2 regions of the Stutzerimonas tianxiuensis genome follow, and region 2 is predicted to be linked to the other one. Evidence: predicted binding sites of a transcription regulator. Region 2 holds the regulator's gene; the other holds the start of a gene.
What was found. Region 2 encodes LexA, which represses DNA repair genes until DNA is damaged. Its sites were predicted from a motif close to CTGTNTNNNNANACAG; they were not measured.
Positions count from the first base shown of each region.

Region 1: the regulator LexA is predicted to act here: its motif matches at 1,634-1,649, upstream of imuA (translesion DNA synthesis-associated protein ImuA).

Region 1 is NZ_JBPVWS010000003.1:39,312-42,715, forward strand. It holds gene ACSSNI_RS05320 (Y-family DNA polymerase) at 1-991, opposite strand, end outside; gene imuA (translesion DNA synthesis-associated protein ImuA) at 994-1,611, opposite strand; gene ACSSNI_RS05330 (DUF3325 domain-containing protein) at 1,721-2,044, opposite strand; gene ACSSNI_RS05335 (PepSY-associated TM helix domain-containing protein) at 2,041-3,404, opposite strand, start outside.
Region 2 is NZ_JBPVWS010000008.1:195,865-199,268, reverse strand. It holds gene ACSSNI_RS12535 (DMT family transporter) at 1-334, opposite strand, end outside; gene ACSSNI_RS12530 (hypothetical protein) at 513-749, shown strand; gene sulA (SOS-induced cell division inhibitor SulA) at 825-1,304, opposite strand; gene lexA (transcriptional repressor LexA) at 1,315-1,923, opposite strand; gene ACSSNI_RS12515 (TetR/AcrR family transcriptional regulator) at 2,120-2,827, shown strand; gene ACSSNI_RS12510 (L,D-transpeptidase) at 2,867-3,391, shown strand.

The DNA.
Region 1 (3,404 bases), on a different contig from region 2:
CTGCAATCAACCGTATTGCCAGCACCGGGGCTGGGAGTTGCAGGTGATCCAGGCGACCGCGGGTCAGCTCGAACAGCATGGCCGGGTCTCGCTCCGTGCCGAGCAGACCGACCGGTAACAGGCTTTCGGGCAGGCTGCGGTGCTCCAGGTGCAAGGTGAAGCGTTGCACCCCGCTGTCGCGGCCTGCCAAATAGGCGGCGAGATCGGCGGTCAGGCGGCGCAGCGGGAACAGCAGCGCCTGATGCGACTCGACCTCGAAGTTCAGCTCGATCCGCGCAGCGAATCGATCAGGCGGACGATAGAAACTCAGACCCAGCGGGCGGTGCTCCAGCAGGGTATCGAGGTGTCTCAGCGCGTCAGCCGGAAAACGCTTCGCCAGTCCGTTTCGAGGCAGTGCCAGCAGTTGCTTGAAGGTGCGCAGACCCATTCGCGCCAGAGCATTCGAGACATCACGTGGCAAGCCGAGGCGATCTACAGGCAGGTCAGCCAGTACCTGATGCAGCTCAGGTGTATCCGTTACCGCCAAGCCGTCGTGCACGTTGGCCAGTACCCGCGCAGCTGCCGGGTTGGGTGCCAGGGTGATGCGATGCCCAAAGCCCAGCGCGCTCAGCTCCGTGCGCAAGCGTGCTTCCAGACGAGGCCAGGGGCCGAACAGGCCAAGACTGGACTGCACTTCCATGAGCAGGCAGCGCGGGTAGTGCAGGCTGACCTGTGAACTGAAGCCGTAGGCCCAAGCGGCGAGGAATTGCTGCCAACGTTCGATCGAAGCCAGGTCATACTCGGCCGTCTCGAATTCCCGGGTCAGCGCTTGGGCGGCTATCAACGATTGCCCTGCCTTTAGCCCTAGTGATCGTGCCGCTGGGTTGACTGCTTGTAGCACGCGGCGCTGTGGCGTACCGCTCAGTAGTGCCAGTGGCGCGTCGGCATCGGTACGGCTACGCAGCACACCGTCCATGGCCAGTTGCGGCAGCAGAATGCAAGCCCAGAGCATCATCACTGCCATCCCACGGCAGAAATCGGCTGGACGGGCGCCAGTCCGCCGCGGCACTTGAGTACACGCACTTGAGCCGGCCGAGCTTCGACTGCCAAGCGCAGTGCCGCTGGAGAAGGATTCACGGCTTCGTGCAAAGAGCGGTAGGCGAAGGCCAGCGTCTGTCCGGTTTCGGCGGCCACCTGCAGGCGACGCAAGGCGCGATCATCCGCTTTCTGCGGCCAGCACAACACAGCACCACAACTCCCTGAACGCAGACACTGTTCCGCTGCCCACAATGCATCACGTCCTTGCGCTTGAACGAGGCTGAGTTGGCGCAGATCGACGCCGGCAGCGAGCCAGGCATGAGGGAAGGGCAGATGAGGCGGGGCGATCAGTACCACCCGTTCGCCAGCAGCGGTCAGGCGTGCCAGGGTGGGCCAGAGCAGCCGTAACTCGCCAATCCCGGTGGTAGCGATCAGCAGCTCGCTCAGTGCTGCATCCGGCCACCCCCCGCCGGGCAGAGCGGCGTCGAGTGTGGGATGTCCGGTTGGCTGGTTACTGGTCGAGACGACGCTGGGCTGGCCGCGCCATAGGCGGCGTGCATCGAGCAACCGATCAAGGGAGACAACGGAGGACATGATGAACCGCAAACCCAGAATACTGTATATGGATACAGTATTCTGCTTTGTCTGAGTGCGGGTCAAGTCGATGTGATGAACGTCATCGACTGAGGGGGTATGCGCTAGCTCACACTAGAACGTTCAGGGCTCCTATCACGCTGAGGGCAGCGCCCATTGGCAGTGCCATGCGCTCACGCCAGGCGAGCATCAGGCCTACCAGCAGCCCGGCGCACATCAACTGACCCAGGCAGACGATCAGACCTATCGACACCCCCAGTGCTGCCACATCAAGCATGACGATGGCGATCAGCAGTCCGCCTGCCAGCAGCCGCAGCCCTCGCTGTAGAAGAGGGCTTGGTGCCCGACTGAACAGTTGCCGATGATGACGGGGCATGGCCAGGCACAGCGCAAGCATGCCCACGTAAGCCAACGCAAAAGCGAGTAGCGTCATGGTGAAACCTCCTGCATGCGCCTCTCTCGTGCCGGTCGCGCCTCGGGGCGAGCAACAGCCCGCCAGGCACACACCAACCCAACGGTCAGCAATACCAGGTCGATGCCGAAGAGCGTCATGTCACCTCGCGTCAGGCTCGCAACAAGGTTGCCTTGCGGAGCCACGATACCGTTCAGCGCAGGCAGGCCAAGGGCGAGAATCGCCAGGACCGCAAACAATTGACGGGTGGTCCGTGCTGGTTGGCCAGGCCTGATGCATGCGAAGGCTGCCACTGCCAGCCAGCTCAAGGCGAAGCACCAGCCTTCGACTGCCGCCCGCTCAGGCAGGGTGTCCGGCAACAGACGGTTGGCCCAGAGGAGGGTGAGCGAAGCGATCGGAAATCCGAAAAACACCGCTCCGTTGAGTGCGCGAACCACCTTTAGCCCTGTGATCTGCCGAGCTTCACGCTTGCGCAACCAGACTGCTGAACCGGCAATCAGCATTGCGCAGCCGGCCAGTCCCATCAGTCCGTAGAACAGTCGAACGATCTGCCCGCCGAATTGCGCCATGTGCAAACCGACCATCCACATATAGGCCTCGTAGCTGGTGGGTGCCTGCTGCTGGTGGAGCATTTCGCCAGTGGTGGCGTCGTAATTCAGGGTGTCCTGTGGTGAACCGATACGTGAAGGGTCAAGCCGACGAATGCTGACCACTGCCGAGGCGTCGAACGGGTGCTCGACGATCAACCAGCCTGGCTCGCCGCCGTTCCAGCGCTGACGGGCCTCGCTGATCAGACCATTCAGGGAAGTCAGTTCACCTGCGGGTTTGTCCATCTCGTTGCGGTGATAGCCGCCCTGGACCTCCTCGAAAAAGGCCAGCGGATCTCCGTCATAGGCCACCATCGCGCCGGCCGGCATGTAGGTCGCGACAAAAATGGCGACACCTGTGTAAGCCAGCACCAGATGGAAGGGCAGGCCGATTACCCCGAACAGGTTATGCGCATCGAGCCAGGCACGTTGGCCGTTGGCCTGCGGCCGGAGGGTGAAGAAGTCCTTGAAAATCCGCCTGTGAACGATGATTCCGGACACCAACGCGACCAGCATGAACATGCCGGCAAGGCCGACGATGTACATGCCGATCGTGCCCGCCTGAAGGTTGTAGTGCAGGGTGAAGAAGAACTCACCCCCCAGCGTGTCCGGCATGGGCTTTCCGGTAGCGGGATCGAAAGCTGCACGGCCGCGTTCGCCAGTACCATCTTTCTCCCAACCCAGCTTCCAGTAAGGTTCGCGTTCGGTAGGACCGTGCAGCCAGTAGGCATGCAGAGGCCCTTCCACATGGGCGTTCAACCACTGCCGGACGTTGTCAGCATCGATGGTGCTGG
Region 2 (3,404 bases):
CACCGTGAAGCATCCCCCAGGCGATCATGCTCAACTGCACAGCCCCGAACAGCAGCAGCGCGCCGGCGCCTGCGTCAAGGTTGAGGTAGGCATAGGAAAAGGAGGCTGCATAGGCGAAGAGTGCCAAGGCGCCTCGCCAGCTACCGGAGGTCGACGAAGATCGTCTTCTCAGGCACAGCAAAAGCCACAACACCACTGCTCCGGCAAATAAACGCAGTGCAGTAAAACTGGCCGGATCGATCTGGCTGTCGCGAAGTGCCGCGCGACAAAGCAGTGAGTTGCCAGCGAATGCAAGCATGGCCAGGGCCGTCAATAGCAAGGTTTTGATGGTCATCCAGCGGTCCGGTCCACGGTAGACCGCCATCCTAACGGCTGGCCGCGTTGCTGCGCATCTGCTTTCTGTCTGGGCGAGAGTGTCTGAAAATTCAGCAATGTGTCTCGGCAGCGAAACCCAAAAGCTGCCCGCAGGCCGGGTGGCTGTTACAATGCGCCGTTTGAACGGGAGCATGATCATGCCAACGTCTTTTCTGGAAATCGTCGAGCTACCCGACGGCAGCATTGTGCTGCGTCGCGCCGAGGACGAAGGCGTACTGGTCACGCTGGATTTTTCTGACGATGCCAAGGCGTTCCTGCAGGGGCAGCACGTCGAAATCGCCAAGGCAATGTTCAACATTGGCGTGCAAATGGCGGGGCGGGTGTCAGAGGGTGATTTCGAGCGGGAGGAAGAGGGCTCGCGGGTATTGCATTGAGAGGTGGAATGCTTGGACTGCTTTACGGCTGCGGGCGGGCTTCGGCACATCCTTATGCCGAATGGCTGGGACGTATCAGCTACCCAGACGTATGTTCAAACTTTGCGCATTACCCTGAGCGGCCGCCACCCGAAGTTTCAGCCGGGACGCCTTGTCGAGGCGTGGGAACCAGGTAATCACCGTGTGGCTGCAGCCTGACACCAATGCCTTGCACGCCAGCTCAAGCGCAGTCTGACTTTCACGCGCCTGCAGCAACAGGATACGGTCACGATTCAGGCCGTTTTCTCGCAGCCAATTCTGTGAAAGTGATACCGGTGGAGCAATCAGTGTGAGCCAGCGCGTATCAGCCGCCTCACTGAGCTCGCGCAGCATTGGAGCCAGCAACTGGCGGCAGTGATCCCCGCTACCGGTAAGGGTCATTTCGCTAAGGCAGTCATCCGCGGGCTGCGGGGCGCGCGCTACCTCGCCGAAGGGCGTCAGGCGATGCGCGATCAGCCCTTCGAACAAGGAAAGCTGCGGTGGTTTGCCTGCGGTGGGTTGGGGATGGTACTGCATGAACCTCTCCTTAGCGGCGTATTACGCCGACGCTCAAACCTTCGATAACAAGCTCTTGCTGCTCGAGATCAACTTCAATAGGCGCAAACTCGGGGTTTTCAGCGAGCAGCCAGACCTTGCTGCCTTCGCGCTTGAAACGCTTAACGGTTACTTCGTCCTCGATTCTGGCCACGACAATCTGTCCGTTACGCGCTTCACGCGTGGTATGGACCGCCAACAGATCACCATCGAAGATGCCGACATCCTTCATGCTCATACCGTGTACACGCAGCAGGTAATCAGCCTTCGGCTGAAAAAATGAAGGATTGATCTGGCAAGATTCTTCGACATGCTGCTGTGCGAGAATTGGCGCCCCGGCGGCCACCCGGCCGATTACTGGAAGTCCATTTTCCTCAGTAGCCGGTTCGAACCCTGGAATACGTATCCCGCGGGAGGCGCCGGGCGTCATCTCAATGGCTCCTTTGCGAGCCAAGGCCTTGAGGTGCTCCTCTGCGGCATTGGGCGACTTGAAACCCAGCTCTTGAGCGATCTCGGCACGCGTCGGCGGATAGCCGTTGTCCTCAAGGCAGCGCTTGATGAAGGCGAGAATTTCCGACTGGCGTGGGGTCAGCTTGATCATCAAAGGGCCTCTGTTCTTTTATACAGTGACTGGGATTATATACAGTGCTGGATGCTTGGCAATCGTTGTTTGAAGCAGCCGCAGGCTATCTTTGAATGCGCTTTGAACCGGTCGCCAGAGTTATTTGGCGCTATGTTGGTTGACTTGGGGTAGGTTGAAACGTAAGTTTCAAACAGATGTTTGTCGGGGGAGAAGCATGGCGCAGTCTGAAACAGTCGAGCGTATTCTGGATGCGGCGGAGCAGCTATTCGCTGAGAAGGGGTTCGCCGAGACGTCGCTGCGTCTGATCACCAGCAAAGCCGGCGTCAACCTGGCCGCGGTGAATTATCACTTCGGCTCGAAAAAAGCTCTTATTCAAGCGGTTTTCTCGCGTTTTCTGGGTCCGTTCTGCTTGAGCCTCGAACGTGAGCTCGACAGGCGTGAGGCCCAGTCCGACAGAAAAGAAAGTCTCGAGGAGTTGCTTGAGATTCTAGTTGAGCAGGCACTGGCGGTGACGCCACGCAGTGGCGACGATCTGTCCATTTTTATGCGCCTGCTGGGGCTTTCGTTCAGTCAGAGCCAGGGCCATCTGCGTCGTTACCTGGAAGACATGTACGGCAAGGTGTTCCGCCGCTATATGCATCGAGTCCACGAGGCCGCTCCGTCGATCCCACCCATTGAGTTGTTCTGGCGTGTGCACTTCATGCTTGGCGCTGCGGCATTCAGCATGTCCGGCATCAAGGCTCTACGGGCCATTGCCGAGAACGACTTTGGCGCCAGGACGTCAATCGAGCAGGTCATGCGCATGATGGTGCCGTTCCTCGCGGCCGGCATGCGGGCCGATTCCGGTGTGGCTGATCCTGGGCTGGCTCAGGCCCATCCGATTGCCCGGCGTAACGCGCTGGCTATGCCAGCTAAGGGCTAGGGTGCATCCTCGGGGCGCGATCAGCTAAGCTAGCCGCCCATGACTGACCTCGATTTTCTTCACGTCTCGATCGCTGACCAGATGCTTTACGGTTTTACCGGTTCCCGCCTGCGGCTCCGGTTGCCAGTTTCGACTGCGCTTAATGGGGCAGGCGAGCGTAATGGCTCTGGCTGTACGCCCCGGGGTCGCCACCGGGTGCGTGCGCGGATTGGTGAGGGCCTGCCTTTGGGCGCCGTGTTGCGTGGACGACGCTGGACCGGCGAGGTTTGGAATGCCGACATGCATGACCAGTTTCCTGGCCGTGACTGGATTCTGACCCGAATTCTCTGGCTAAGCGGCTGCGAGCCTGGCTATAACCGGATGGGCTCGGTGGATACCTTCCGTCGCTATATCTATCTGCATGGCACGCCTGACTCTGAGCCAATGGGCATACCGCGTTCGCATGGCTGTATCAGAATGCGCAATGCCGACCTGCTCGATCTGTTTCCTCGTGTGCCCGCTGGTTGTGCCGTGCACATCGGCGAAGCGGCATGTCCGGAATGGTCGAGCGCAACGATCAATTAAGGATTCGCTGACT